Regions from separate parts of the Rhizobium sp. BK491 genome, predicted to be linked through region 2. Evidence: predicted binding sites of a transcription regulator. Region 2 holds the regulator's gene; the other holds the start of a gene.
What was found. The regulator PhoB, encoded in region 2, activates phosphate uptake and scavenging genes when phosphate is short. The targets are predictions, from matches to a motif close to TGTCATNNANCTGTCAT.
Positions count from the first base shown of each region.

Region 1 (7,568 bases), 780 kb from region 2:
GCCGTCACGGGCAGCTGCGACGATCGGCTGGCGCAGGATCATCTGCAGAACCGGGCGGGCGAAGTAAGCCGTGTAGTCCTTGCCGTTGACGATGATCTTGCCGGAGCCGGCCTTGACCCAAACGCGGGCGACGGCGTCCTTGCGCTTGCCGGTCGCGTAGGAGCGGCCGAGCGAGTCAACCTTGCGGACGTGAACCGGAGCAGCAGCTGCTTCCGAAGTCGTGCCGAGGTCCTTCAGGGAGGAGAGGTCAGCCATTATCAGGCGCTCCTTACGTTCTTCTTGTTCAGCTTGGCGACGTCGAGGACGACCGGCTGCTGAGCTTCGTGGGGATGGTTGGAGCCGGCGTAGACGCGCAGGTTCTTCATCTGGCGACGACCGAGCGGGCCGCGGGGAACCATGCGCTCGACGGCCTTCTCAACGACGCGCTCCGGGAAGCGACCTTCGATGATCTGGCGAGCCGTACGCTCCTTGATGCCGCCGGCATAACCGGTGTGCCAGTAGTAAACCTTGTCTTCGTACTTCTTGCCGGTGAAGACGACCTTGTCGGCATTGATGACGATGACGTTGTCGCCGTCGTCGACGTGCGGCGTGAAGGTAGCCTTATGCTTGCCGCGCAGACGCATTGCGATGATAGAAGCGAGACGGCCAACGACAAGCCCTTCGGCGTCGATGAGAACCCACTTCTTCTCCACCTCTGCAGGCTTCTGGGAGAAGGTTGCCATGTTGCATACTCTCTTTTAGGACCCTTGGCCCGAAGGCGTCTGGGCGTTTCTTGTTGCTTGATTTGGCTCGCATGGATGCGCGCCAAAAAGAAAGCAGCCCGGAAAGGCTGCGATCTGAGGCGGCTTATAGATCGATTAAGAGCCAGGGTCAATATCGCCTGATTGGTAGGCTGTAAAAATTAGAACGTAAAATCAATATGTTGCTTATGTGGTAAAATAAAACCACATAATTTGTCGTCAGCCCAGCCGCAAAACCAGCACTCCGCCAGCGATAATGGCGCCGGCAATATAACGCCAGATGCTGGATCGTTCCTTCAAGATGACGACGGATATCACCAAAGCGAAGAGGATCGAAGTCTCGCGCAAGGCGGCGACCATGGCGACCGGCGCCTTCGTCATCGCCCACAATGCCAACCCGTAGGAAGCGATCGAGCCGCCTCCGCCAATAAGCCCGCGCCACCAATTATAGCGGACGTGGGCGGCGACGGCATTGAGGCCGCGTTGCGATATTGCCCAGGCGAATAGGAGGATGGGCGGCAGGAGCGCCATCCATAGGGTATAGGATACCGAATTGCCCGACGCCCGCGCACCGATACCGTCGACATAGGTGTAGGTCGCGATAACAACGGCATTGGCAAGGGCCAGGACGATCGCCCGGCGGCTGCCCTTTCGGGCCTCGAAGGCAAGCGTCAATATGCCGGCGCAGATGGTCATGGTTCCGATCAATGCGCCGCCCGAAAGAGTTTCCTTCAGGATGAAACTGCTTGTCGAGACGATGATGAGGGGGGCTACACCGCGCATCAGCGGATAGACCAGCCCGATATCGCCGGCACGATAGGCTGCCGCCACAAGCTGGAAATAGGCAAATTGCAGGATGGCCGAAGCCCCGATGAAAGGCCAGGCGGCTGAGGCCGGCAAAGGCAGAAATGGCAACAGGGGAAGGGCCGCAGCTGCGCCGCCTGCCGAGACCAGTGCCGCATCGAGCGATTTATCGGTTCCCGCCTTGATGATCGCGTTCCACGTCGCATGCAGCAGGGCGCCGAAAAGGACGAGCGCGATAACGTCGAGAGACACGGAAAACCTCGCGATTTGCAGGCGCAGGGCAGCGCTTGGCATTTTGTGGGAATGCGGCTTCCATATGATCCGCAATACATCGAAAAGCAACGAAATATCGGCAACTTTGAAGGCTTGTTCCACCTGCGGTGATGGATAGCCGGCATTGGGAGTCGCGTTCTCGTTGTGTTCCATATTGTTCGCGTTGATATTATAAATAACTAATTTATTAGAGTATGAAGCGCGAACAAATATCGCATGTCCTGTGAACGCGGGAGTAGCATTAGACACTTCTTACTTAAAAACGACAGAGCGCGTCGGACGGTCGCGCCGCTGCTTATCGTCAGGAACAATGGTGTTCGCCATAAGATTGCTGTTTGGCGGTCCGCGCCACCGTAAATTCTCGCATGAGTGAGGATGGATAATTCTACAGCAGCTGAAAAATATTACAGTTAATAGCTGCTATCACCAATCAGAGTCGATAAAAATCGCCTATATTCCAAGTATAGGATCGAGAAGCGGACAATTTTCTACATATCTCATTGCGCGAGTTCGAAAATTATTCTGTGGAGAACTTATGAGGTATGTAGATGTTCCATGTTCGCAATCGGTTCTCAGGTGAATTCATTATTCATGCGTATTTTCTAAATTACATGTGAATAAATAGAGAACAAAGATTGCATTTCCTGAGAACGCAACTTTCCGGGCGCACAAAAGTGACTAAAAGCGCTTTGAAGAATGGCCTCCGGACAGCCTCGCGGAAAATACGAGGATGCCTATAGTGCCGAAAGCGCACAGTGCCGATTGCAATCATAGATTGTGATCGGTGGTCATCGCGACGAGCGCATGAATCGTCCACCACATCCCGTTCGGGCATACTTCGATCAGCGCCGGAAAATCAAATCGTCGTCATCCAGATCGGTCGTCGGACGGCATATATAAACCGGGCACGAGGCCCGATCTTTGGTGGGCAGATAGTCCTGATAGGCATAAAAGCCCTGGTCACACGCTCCGCTGTCGGCGACATAGCGATCATAGAGCGTCATTTTCGGCGTTCTCTTGGCAGGATAGCGCATAATGACCGCGCGCTCCCGGTTGATGACAGTCCTCGCTTCGGCGCAGGTCATGGACATGGAATTGTAGCGCGAGATAGCCAGGGCTGGCGTTGCGACCGATGTAACGAGCAGGCCGAGCAGGATGATTTTTTTCATCTGAGTAATCCTCCCTGAAGTTGCTATAATATACTATACGCAGAGACCGCCATTGCGGTTTCCGTATTTATGGCAAAACGCAAGTGTGATCGGAGCGGGAGGCTTCGTGATGAACCACGACAGTTATGACGATTCCTATATAGCCGATATCCTCTTGTCCGTGAGGACCATCGCGCTCGTTGGCGCTTCGCCCAATCCCGCACGTCCGAGCAACGGCGTAATGGCCTATCTTTTGAACAGGGGCTATCGCGTCATTCCCGTCAATCCCGGGCAGTCCGGCAAGGAAATTCTGGGGCAGTGGGTCTATGCGCGTCTGGCCGATATCCCCGAGCCCGTGGATATGGTCGATGTTTTTCGGGCGCCCGAATATCTCCGATCGGTGGTCGAGGAGACGATCATGATCGAGCCGCGGCCGCCGGTCATCTGGGGGCAACTCGGCGTGCGTGACGACGCCGCCGCGGCACGAGCGGAGGCGGCGGGCGTAAGGGTCGTGATGGATCGTTGCCCGGCCATCGAATATCCGCGCCTGGTCGCCTGATCGAGATCACAGGGGATCGACGGCATCCGGCCGTTTATCGCGCGATCTCACCGAAAGATGGCAAGTTTTTTCCGCGAGCCGAAAAGCACGGCAAAGTTCGCGGTTAACTTTCATATGCCAGGCGTTATGCTTTTCCCGTTACCAACAAAATCCGGCGGGAGGAAAGATATGCCAGCAAACAACCCAGGTTTCGACACGCTTGCAATCCATGCCGGCGCGCAGCCGGATCCGGCGACAGGCGCGCGCGCGACGCCGATCTACCAGACGACATCCTTCGTCTTTCAGGATGCGGATCATGCAGCCGCGCTGTTCGGATTGCAGCAATTCGGCAATATCTATACACGCATCATGAACCCGACCCAGGCCGTGCTGGAAGAGCGGGTGGCTGCCCTCGAAGGCGGCACTGCGGCTCTCGCCGTCGCCTCCGGTCATGCCGCGCAGCTCCTCATCTTCCATGCCATCATGCAGCCGGGCGACAATTTCGTCGCGGCCAAACGGCTTTATGGTGGTTCGGTCAATCAGTTCGGACAATCCTTCAAGAGTTTCGACTGGCGGGTCCGCTGGACCGATTCCGCCGATCCTGCGACCTTCGAAGCGCAGATCGACAGTCGCACCCGCGCCGTCTTTATCGAAAGCCTTGCCAATCCGGGCGGTACCTTCGTTGATATCGCCGCCATCGCGGCCATCGCGCACAAGCATGGCCTGCCGTTGATCGTCGACAATACTCTCGCAAGCCCCTATCTCATCCGACCGCTGGAGCATGGCGCCGATATCGTCGTGCATTCCCTAACGAAGTTCCTCGGCGGCCATGGCAACTCCATGGGCGGCATCATCGTCGATGGCGGCACTTTCGACTGGTCCGCCTCGGGTAATTATCCCATGCTGTCTTCACCGCGGCCGGAATATAACGGCATCGTGCTGCATGCGACCTTCGGCAATTTCGCTTTCGCCATTGCCTGCCGCGTGCTGGGCCTGCGCGATCTCGGACCAGCCATCTCGCCGTTCAATGCCTTTCTGATCCTGACGGGCATCGAAACGTTGCCACTGCGGATGCAGCGCCATTCCGACAATGCGGCTGCCGTTGCGCGTTGGCTGAAGGGGCAGGAAAAGGTAGCATGGGTCAACTATGCCGGCCTTGAGGACGATCCCAACCACGCGCTGCAGCAGCGTTACTCGCCGAAGGGCGCCGGCTCCGTCTTCACCTTTGGTCTGAAGGGGGGATATGAAGCGGGCAAGGGGTTGGTCGAAGGCCTGCAGCTGTTCTCGCATCTTGCCAATATCGGCGACACGCGCTCGCTCGTCATCCATCCTGCTTCGACGACGCACAAGCAGCTGAGCGACGAACAGAAGGTCGCAGCCGGCGCCGGCCCGGATGTGGTACGCCTCTCCATCGGTATAGAGGACGTCAAGGATATCATCGCCGATCTGGAGCAGGCACTGGCGAAAATCTGAGGACGGCACCGGCAGGAGGCCGAAAAAGCAGCAGGAATTCTTTGATCTCGGCGAATTTCATGTTTGTCTCGGTCTGCGCTCGCCGATTGGCGGTCGCGGATATTTTTTGATGTGGCGAAACGTGACCGACGGGAGATCTGAGTGGCAGGCTATGTGCAACTGAATGTCGATGGCGTTGAGCCGGAGCTCGGAGCGCCCGCAGTGGATCGTCTCATTTCGGGAGCTCCGATCTTCCGAACGTGGAACATGGATGAGACCGATGGCGGCCTCTATGCCGGTGTCTGGGAAGCAACGCCGGGCAAATGGAGGATCGTCTACGACGAATGGGAATATTTCCATATCCTCTCCGGTTATTCTATTGTGACGGGTGAGGATGGAAAGGCCTTCCATCTGCGTGCAGGCGACCGTCTTATCTTGAGGCCGGGCTTCAAGGGGACCTGGGAAGTTATTGAAACGACTCGCAAGGATTATGTGATCCGTCTCTGACGATGCTCTTGAATCAGAACATGAAGTTCGCGTTCATGCGCCCTTTGGCGCAGCTTGCTTCACGCCGTTCCGCAACGGTCGCAATGATTGCCGCAGGTTGTGTCACTGCCGCTTCATTAAACTGTCATCAAACTGAAACAATGCGTCTTTAGAGCCAAGGCTGTCGCCGGGAGATTTCAGGCGGGGAGGTTCGTTTACCATGGCAAGCCTCGCGCCGGTCTTCTGCTCGCCATCCTTTCATTCACTTGAGGAAGTGAGTCTATTATGCTTAACCTGAAACTCCGTTCGCTTTGCCTGACTGCAGGCCTTATCGCGGCTATGTCCGCTTCGGCCTCCGCTGCCGACATCACGGGCGCTGGCTCGAGCTTCATTGCACCGGTTCTGTCCAAGTGGGCCGAAGGCTACAAGGCTGCGACGAACAACGTCGTCAACTACCAGTCGGTCGGTTCGGGCGCCGGCATCAAGCAGCTCCTCGACAAGACCATCGTATTCGGCGCTTCGGACAAGCCGATGAGCGATGCCGACCTCGAGAAGAACGGCATTGCCCAGTTCCCGATGATCTCCGGCGGTATCGTCGTTTCCTATAACGTCGAAGGCGTAAAGCCGGGCGAACTCGTTCTCGACGGCAAGACGCTGGCCGACATCTTCCTCGGCAAGATCGCCAAGTGGGACGATGCAGCCATCAAGGCTCTCAACCCGGAAGTGAAGCTGCCGTCCACGCCGATCTCGGTTGTTTACCGCGCCGACAGCTCGGGCACGACCTTCAACTTCACCGACTACCTGGCGAAGGTTTCGCCGGAGTGGAAGGAAAAGGTTGGCTCGAACACGGCTGTTGAATGGCCGGTCGGCTTCGGCGCCAAGGGCTCGGAAGGCGTTTCCACCACCGTCAACCAGACGGCTGGCTCGATCTCTTACGTTGAATATTCCTATGTCGTCGCCAACCACATCGGTTTCGCGAAGATGAAAAACTCTGCCGGCAAGGTTATCGAGCCTAGCCTGGAAACCTTCAAGGCTGCCGCTTCCAACGCCGATTGGGCCAAGGCCAAGAACTTCAACCTGATCATCACCAATCAGCCGGGCGAAAAGAGCTGGCCGATTGCCGCTTCGACCTGGGTTCTGCTCTACAAGAAGCCGGCTGATGCTGCTAAGAATGAAGAAGCACTGAAGTTCTTCAAGTGGTCCTATGAGCATGGCCAGAAGGACGCGACCGCGCTGTCTTATCTTGCGGTCCCGGATAATGTTGTCGAGATCGTCGAGAAGTCTTGGAAGACGGACTTCGGCACGAAGTAATTTGTGCTATGCGAAAAAGTTGCGGCGGACAGGGTATTTCCCTGTCCGCCTTTCGTGACAGGACAAGGGGAAATCGATGGCTGACGCGACTCAGATGGCTGGCTTCCAGGCTGTGAATACCTCCGCCGCGACCAGAAAATTCCGGATACAGGATCGGATTTTCTATTTCATGACGCTTGGCTCGGCTATTCTTGTCGTGCTTCTGCTGCTGGCGATCCTCGTGGTTCTTGTCATCGATGCCTTGCCCACATTTCAGACCTTTGGCTTGTCGTTCCTTTGGGGCACAAAGTGGAGCGCGCCGGCCGATATCTATGGCGCCGTCCCTGCCGTAGTCGGTACGCTGGTGAGTTCGTTCATCGCCATGTTGATTGCCGTTCCCCTGGGCATCGGCATCGCCATCTTCCTCACGGAACTTTGCCCCGGCAGCCTGCGCCGTCCCATCAGCACGGCCATCGAGCTTCTGGCGGGCGTTCCCTCCATTATCTATGGCATCGTCGGCCTGTTCATTCTCGTGCCGCTGATGCAGAACAATATCCTGCCTTTCCTGATGGGGACTGTCGGTCAGGTGCCGGTGATCGGCCTGCTGTTCCAGCCGCCGGCGCCGGGCGTCGGCCTGCTGACGGCAAGCCTCGTGCTGGCCGTCATGATCCTGCCGTTCATCACCGCGATCTCCCGCGACGTGTTCAGCACCGTGCCGCCGATGCTGCGCGAATCCGCCTACGGCATGGGCATGACCACATGGGAAGTGGCTCGCCACATCCTGATCCCCTATACACGCCGCGGCCTCGTCGGCGGCATCATGCTCGGCCTCGGCCG
Region 1 is NZ_JACIAR010000002.1:1,189,474-1,197,041, forward strand. It holds gene rpsI (30S ribosomal protein S9) at 1-255, opposite strand, end outside; gene rplM (50S ribosomal protein L13) at 258-722, opposite strand; gene FHX05_RS13725 (DMT family transporter) at 960-1,796, opposite strand; gene FHX05_RS13730 (hypothetical protein) at 2,660-2,986, opposite strand; gene FHX05_RS13735 (CoA-binding protein) at 3,096-3,524, shown strand; gene FHX05_RS13740 (O-acetylhomoserine aminocarboxypropyltransferase) at 3,693-4,976, shown strand; gene FHX05_RS13745 (cupin domain-containing protein) at 5,118-5,462, shown strand; gene pstS (phosphate ABC transporter substrate-binding protein PstS) at 5,727-6,752, shown strand; gene pstC (phosphate ABC transporter permease subunit PstC) at 6,829-7,568, shown strand, end outside.
Region 1: a site for PhoB is predicted at 5,585-5,601, ahead of pstS (phosphate ABC transporter substrate-binding protein PstS). Genes of this name have one in related genera too.

Region 2 (7,568 bases):
TCCACGGACAATCGTGGCAAGCGTTTCCTGAGTACGGAGGATGCGCCTACCTCTACTCCGGCAGATAAGATCAAATCACGGTGATCTAGGATACTTGGAGACGACTTGGTTAACCTTCAACATGAACCGTAATAGCTGGCATCGAAACCGTCCCAACCGTTCACGCAAGATTTCATTACGTCGTTCCTTGACGGAAAGCATCGGTTATAGGATACCGCTAAATATCCTGCACTTTGCGGGAATGGTGGAAAGCGGATAATATGCCGCAAACTTAAAAATGCTGAAACGGCGATGCGGCTTCAAGGAGCGCTCGACGTTTCAGGGCAGTGGCAAGGTGTCAGGCATGTATCGCGCCCTAACACGCGACATCGAGGTGGTTGTAGAGCCGTTTTATCTGGAGGAGCAATCCGATCCGGATGATGACCGTTATGTCTGGGGATACCGCATCGTCATTTCCAACCACTCGAAGGAAGCCGTGAAGCTGGTAACGCGCTATTGGCACATCACCGACATGAACGGCATCGTGGATGAAGTGACAGGCCCCGGCGTGGTCGGCGAGCAGCCGCACCTAAAGCCCGGCGATACCTATGAATATTCCTCGGGCTGTCCACTTGATACACCATCAGGCATGATGTTCGGTCATTACCAGATGGAAACGGACGGCGGGGAGCAATTCCATGTTAAGATCCCCGCCTTTTCACTGGATACGCCTAACCTGCTGCGTACGCTGAACTGAGCGACCTCATGCCACCTCTATTTCCGACACTTCGAAGCGATAGGTCGTCGAGCAGAACTCGCAGGTGACGGCGATCTCGCCATTCTCCTGGCTGGCCTCGATCTCCTCGGCTGAGAAACCTTTCAAGACGCCCTTCAGCTTGTCGCGCGAGCACGAACAGCGGTCATAGACGGCCTTCGGTTCATAGACGCGGACGCCGCGCTCGTGGAAGAGGCGATAGAGAAGCCGCTCGGTGCCGACCTGCGGATCCGTCAGCTCATCTGCATCGATGGTTTCCACCAGGCTGCGCGCTTCCGCCCAAGCATCATCCTCGGCATGATCGCGCCCACCGGTATCGCCATCGCCGCCATGCAGGTCCGGCTGGCGCATGCGCTCGGGCGCTTCCGGCAAGAACTGCGCGATCAGGCCGCCGGCACGCCAGCGGTGACGCGGCTTGCCGTTCTCATCGCGATCGAAGAGCTCTGCAGCGCCCAGACGCACGCGCGTCGGGATCTGTTCCGACTGGCGGAAATACGTGCCGGCAATCTCCTCCAGCGAAGCGCCATCAAGCGCGACGATACCCTGATAAGGCTGACTGAAGCGGCCCTGATCGATGGTAAAAGCGAGCACGCCCTTGCCGAGCAGCTGCTCCGGCTCGGTTCTGCCTTCCGCAACTGCCTTTGCCAGCGCTTCTTCATTGAAACGCGCATAGGCCCGAACGTTTTCCGGCGTCGAGAAATCGGCGACCAGAAGGTCGACGGGACCGTCGCCCTTGGTCTGCACGGTGAACTTGCCTTCGAATTTCAGCGACGTACCGAGCAGGACGGTCAGGACGATGGCTTCGGCGAGCAGCCGCGCGACCGGCGTCGGATAATCGTGCCGGGCAAGGATCGCGTCCAGCAGCGGACCGAGCTGCACGGCACGGCCGCGCACGTCCAGACCTTCCACCTGGAAGGGAACGACGTGATCGTCACCGGCGAAATCAAACTGACCCAGCGAGGCTGCATTTTCGGCCATTGCTTTACTCCTACTGCGCCCGCGCCCTTAAAACGCGGCTTCATATCCTCAGATCGCGCCCAGGCACCAAGCAAGAATCGACTTTTGCGCATGAAGGCGGTTTTCCGCCTCATCGAAGACAACGGATTGCGGACCGTCGATCACCTCGTCCGTCACCTCTTCGCCGCGATGGGCTGGAAGGCAATGCATGAACAACGCGTCTTTACCGGCCTGTGCCATCAAAGCCTTGTTGACCTGATAGGGCTGGAAGACGTTGTGACCGCGTGCCCGGTGCTCCTGATTCATGGAAACCCAGGTATCGGTTACCACACAATCAGCGCCGGCGACCGCACGGTCTGCATCATGCGAGAGCATGATTTCGGCGCCCTCGTTGCGGGCCCAGTTCAGATAGTGATCCTTCGGCTCGGAACCAAGGGGTACCGCCATATTCATGCGATAGCCGAAACGGGCGGCCCCTTCGATCAGCGAATGCAGCACGTTATTGCCGTCGCCCGTCCAGGCAAGCGTCTTGCCCTTGATCGGGCCGCGATGCTCTTCGAAGGTCATGATATCGGCCATGATCTGGCAGGGGTGCGTATCGTCGGTCAGCGCATTGATGACCGGAACGGTCGCATGTTCCGCCAGCTCCAACAGGCGGGAATGATCGGTGGTGCGGATCATGATCGCATCGACATAGCGCGACAGCACTTTCGCCGTATCGCCGATCGTCTCGGCGCGGCCAAGCTGCATTTCGGTGCCGGAGAGGAACAGCGTCTCGCCGCCGAGCTGCCGCATGCCGACATCGAAGGAGACACGGGTTCGGGTGGACGGCTTCTCGAAGATCATCGCCAGCATCTTGCCGGCAAGCGGCCTGTCGGCCGTGCCGGCCTTCTGCGCGCTCTTTCGGACGATCGCGTCATCGATGATGTTGCGCAAATCGGCAGCCGGAACGGCAGAGAGATCGAGAAAGTGTTTCGGAGAAGCCATGTCCTTACCTGTGCTCCAGAAAAAACAATAACGCCCGCGTGGGGCAGGAACGCCCCGACAGCGGGCGTTGAATTCAAGCCGATTTCTTGGTGCGGGCAGCGCGCGCGCGCTCGGCGGCGCGCTCCAGGCGGGCGAGACCTTCGCGTGCTTCCTCGGCAGTGACGACCAGCGGCGGCAGCAGGCGGATGACGTTGTCGCCGGCCGGAACGCCGAGCAGATGCTCGGCACGGATCGCCTGCAGCAGTTCCGCCTGCGGAATGGCCGCTTTGATGCCGAGCATCAGGCCTTCACCGCGAACGTCCTCGATGATGTCAGGAAAACGATCCTTGAGCGAGGCGAGCCCCTGGCGGAAGACCAGCGAGACATCGCGCACATGCTGCAGGAAGCCTTCGGCAAGCACGATATCGAGAACCGCATTGCCGACTGCCATGGCAAGCGGATTGCCGCCATAGGTCGAGCCATGCGTGCCGGCCTTCATGCCGGAAGCGGCTTCCGCCGTCGCAAGGCACGCACCGAGCGGGAAACCGCCGCCGATACCCTTGGCGACCGCCATGATGTCAGGCTTGATACCGGACCATTCATGGGCAAAGAGCTTGCCGGTACGGCCGACACCACACTGTACTTCGTCGAGGATCAAAAGCAGGCCGTGCTCATCGCAGATCTCCCGCAGCCCGCGCAGGAATTCGTTTGTCGCCGGGCGGATACCGCCCTCGCCCTGCACCGGCTCTATCAGGATAGCGCCCGTCGCATCGGTAATGGCAGCGCGGACGGCGTCGAGATCACCGAAGGGCACCTGGTCGAAGCCCGGTGCCTTCGGGCCGAAACCTTCGATATATTTTTCCTGGCCACCGGCGGCGATCGTTGCGATGGTGCGGCCGTGGAAGGCGCCTTCGAAGGTGATGATATGGAACTTCTCGGGATGTCCCTTGGCGAATTGATAGCGCCGCGCAGTCTTGATGGCGCACTCCAGCGCCTCCGCGCCCGAATTGGTGAAGAAAACCTTGTCGGCGAAGGTCACTTCCGTCAGCCGCTTCGACAGCTTCTCCTGGCCGGGCACCTCATAGAGGTTGGACAGGTGCCAGACCTTGTCGGCCTGCGCCTTCAGCTCGGCGACAAGATGGGGATGAGCATGACCGAGCGAATTGACCGCGACGCCGGCTGCGAAATCGAGGTAGCGTTCGCCATTCTCAGTGACCAGCCAGACGCCCTCGCCTCGCTCGAACCGCAGCGGAGCGCGCAAGTAGGTGTCGTAAAGCGGCGTGGTCTCGGCCATGGCCATATCTCCTGATCACAACTTTAAGGACCGATCGCTTCCATTTGATGAAACGGGTCCGAAAAAATCAAAAATGCCGCCTTGCGGCGGCTTGGGCACTATTGATGTTTTGCACCGCGATGTCAACAAAACTGCCGTTTTAGCAGGTGCGAGAAAACGCTTGCCGGCAAAAGAGATGCGTCGGGCGGCGCCTATGGCAGAAATGCCACGCCCGGACAGCAAGTTGGGGAAAACCTCGAAATCGATTCCTCAAGATTCCCGCGACTCTTGTCACGGAGTCAGCCTCACACTAGGTTAAAAACCAATTGCTAGACTGCATGCGGCGGAACTAGTCACCACAATTTTAGAGCGTTTCGCGCCTCGATACCATGCGAGGCAATGGTGAGGGATTCTGCCATCGGAAACGCGACAGCGGAGACAGGGCATGAATTGGACAGACGAACGCGTCGAGAAGCTGAAAAAGCTATGGTCCGAAGGGTTGAGCGCCAGCCAGATCGCTGCGCAGCTCGGTGGCGTGAGCCGTAATGCCGTCATCGGCAAGGTGCATCGCCTGAACCTCCCCGGCCGAGCGAAGGCGGGCGGCGCGACAACCGCAGCGCGCACGCCGAAGCGCAGCGCAGCGGCACCTCGCGCTGCGACCTACGGATCGCGCGTTGCTACCCGCACGGTGGTTGCCCGCCAGCAGGGCGCAACCATGCTGAAGGAAGAGATCGAGATCGATTCCGTCAACGAAATCCAGTATCGCCCGGCATCGAACGTCGTCGTTCCGATCTCCCGCCGCCTCGGCCTGACGGAACTGACGGAGCGCACCTGCAAGTGGCCGGTCGGCGATCCGCTGAAGGACGATTTCCATTTCTGCGGCAACGAGAGCCCAGATTCATCGCCTTACTGCACCTACCATCAGCGCCTGGCCTACCAGCCGGTGCATGAGCGGCGTAGGCCGGCCCAGCCGCGTGGCTGAGAGGCTTGATGACTAAGATAAAGAAACGGGCCCTTGAGGCCCGTTTTCTGTTTCCGCCGCTATGTTGATGCCTGATCGGGTATCGCCGTTCAGGCCTCCATGGAGTAGCCCGCGCCGCGAACGGTGCGAATGACATCCTGCATATTGGAGAAATTGAGCGCCTTGCGCAGGCGGCCGACATGGACGTCGACCGTGCGTTCGTCGACGTAGATATCGTGACCCCATACGCCGTCGAGCAGCTGCGAACGCGAGAAGACCCGGCCCGGCGAGGACATCAGGAACTCCAGCAGGCGGAATTCCGTCGGCCCCAGCCGCACTTCGCGGCTCTTGCGGTGGACGCGATGGGTTTCGCGATCCAGCTCGATATCGCCGCAACGCAGCACTGTGGAGAGAACCTCCGGGCGGGCACGCCGCAGCATCGCCTTGACGCGAGCCATCAGCTCCGGCGTAGAGAACGGCTTGACGACATAATCGTCCGCGCCGGTCGAAAGCCCGCGCACGCGCTCGCTTTCCTCGCCGCGGGCCGTCAGCATGATGATCGGCAGGCGCTCCGTCTCCGGCCGCATACGCAGCCGGCGGCAGAGCTCGATGCCCGATACGCCGGGCAGCATCCAGTCGAGGATCAGGAGATCGGGGATGCGCTCCTGGAGACGCAGCTCGGCCTCATCGCCTCTGAGGATCGTGTCTACCTCGAAGCCTTCGGCCTCAAGATTGTAGCGCAGCAGAACGCTGAGCGCTTCCTCGTCTTCTACAACAGCAACTCTCGGAACCATGCGCCTATGGTCTCCTTTCTTCGCTTTCGGATTATTCGGTCACTGCGCCGACGGTATTGGCGGTATCGTCCTTCGGGCGCTCGCCTTCCGGCTGCGCGCCCGTCGCCATGTAATAGATCGTCTCGGCGATGTTGGTGGCATGGTCGCCGATGCGCTCGATGTTCTTGGCGCAGAAGAGAAGATGCGTGCAGGTGGTGATGTTGCGCGGATCTTCCATCATGTAGGTCAGCATCTCGCGAAAGAGCGAGGTGTACATGGCGTCGATTTCCTCGTCGCGTTCGCGGATCGATACGGCCTTGTCCGGCGAGCGGGTCGCGTAGACATCCAGAACTTCCTTGAGCTGGCTCAGCGCCAGTTCGGAGAGATGCTCGATGCCGCGGGCGAGACGGCGCGGGACACCGGTGCCCTGGACGGCGATGACGCGCTTTGCGGTGTTCTTGCCGAGATCGCCGACGCGCTCCAGATCGGATGCGATGCGGATCGAGCCCATGATTTCACGCAGGTCCGCCGCCATCGGCTGACGGCGGGCGATGGTAACGATCGCCTTGTCGCCGACTTCGCGCTCGGCATGGTCGAGAACGACGTCGTCGGAGATGACCTTCTGGGCCAGGGCAGCGTCGCTATTGACCAGCGCGCGTACGCTGTCGCTAACCATCTGCTCTGCCAGGCCGCCCATTTCAGCAATGCGGCGCGTCAGGAACTTCAGGTCTTCGTCATAGGCAGAGAGAATGTGAGTGGAGACCATTTTTCTATCCTCAAGGTGAACTGTGTGAAATGAGCCGCGCGCCTGACATCATCAACCAAAACGGCCCATGATGTAATCCTGCGTGCGGAAATCGTCGGGATTGGTGAACATCTTATCGGTGTCGTTCTCCTCGACCAGATGGCCGAGATGGAACATTGCGGTACGCTGCGAGACGCGGGCTGCCTGCTGCATGGAATGCGTCACGATGACGATGGTGAAATTCTCCCGCAGCTCGTGGATGAGATCCTCGACCTTGGCGGTCGCGATCGGATCGAGCGCCGAGCATGGCTCGTCCATCAGGATGACCTCCGGACTGACCGCGACGGCGCGGGCGATGCACAGACGCTGCTGCTGACCGCCCGATAGACTCGTGCCGGCATCATGGAGCCGATCCTTGACCTCGCCCCAGAGACCGGCCTTCTGCAGGCTGGTCTCGACGATATGCTCGAGATCGGCCTTTGAGCGATGCAGGCCATGGATGCGCGGGCCGTAGGCGACGTTCTCAAAGATGGACTTTGGGAACGGGTTGGGCTTCTGGAAGACCATGCCGACGCGGGCGCGCAACTCCACCACGTCGATGCTGTCGTCGTAGACATCCTGATCGTCGAGCGTGATTTTGCCGGTGACCCGGCAGGTCTCGATCGTATCGTTCATGCGGTTGAGGCAGCGCAGGAAGGTGGACTTGCCGCAACCGGAAGGGCCGATCAAAGCCGTGACGGTATTGGCGCGGATCTTCAGATTGACGTCGAAGAGCGCCCGCTTGTCGCCGTAGAACACAGAAACGTCCTGGCCGATCATCTTGTAAGGGATCGTGGTCATCTTCTTGGCCAAGGCTCTTTCGCTTGCGGCTTCCGTCATCATGTTCATTCCCCGGCCCTCCCTTACCAGCGCCGCTCGAAGCGGCGGCGCAGCAGGATGGCACCGATGTTCATCGCGACGAGGAAGAAGAGCAGGACGATGATGGCGCCGGACGTTCTTTCGACGAAGGCACGCTCGGCTTCGCTCGCCCACATGTAGATCTGCACCGGCAGCGCCGTCGAAGGATCGAGCGGCGATGCCGGATAGTTGGCGACGAAGGCGACCATGCCGATCAGAAGCAGCGGCGCAGTCTCGCCAAG
Region 2 is NZ_JACIAR010000002.1:413,578-421,145, reverse strand. It holds gene apaG (Co2+/Mg2+ efflux protein ApaG) at 344-736, shown strand; gene FHX05_RS09940 (Hsp33 family molecular chaperone) at 743-1,732, opposite strand; gene argF (ornithine carbamoyltransferase) at 1,781-2,698, opposite strand; gene FHX05_RS09930 (aspartate aminotransferase family protein) at 2,772-3,971, opposite strand; gene FHX05_RS09925 (GcrA family cell cycle regulator) at 4,396-4,932, shown strand; gene phoB (phosphate regulon transcriptional regulator PhoB) at 5,022-5,705, opposite strand; gene phoU (phosphate signaling complex protein PhoU) at 5,737-6,450, opposite strand; gene pstB (phosphate ABC transporter ATP-binding protein PstB) at 6,502-7,317, opposite strand; gene pstA (phosphate ABC transporter permease PstA) at 7,332-7,568, opposite strand, start outside.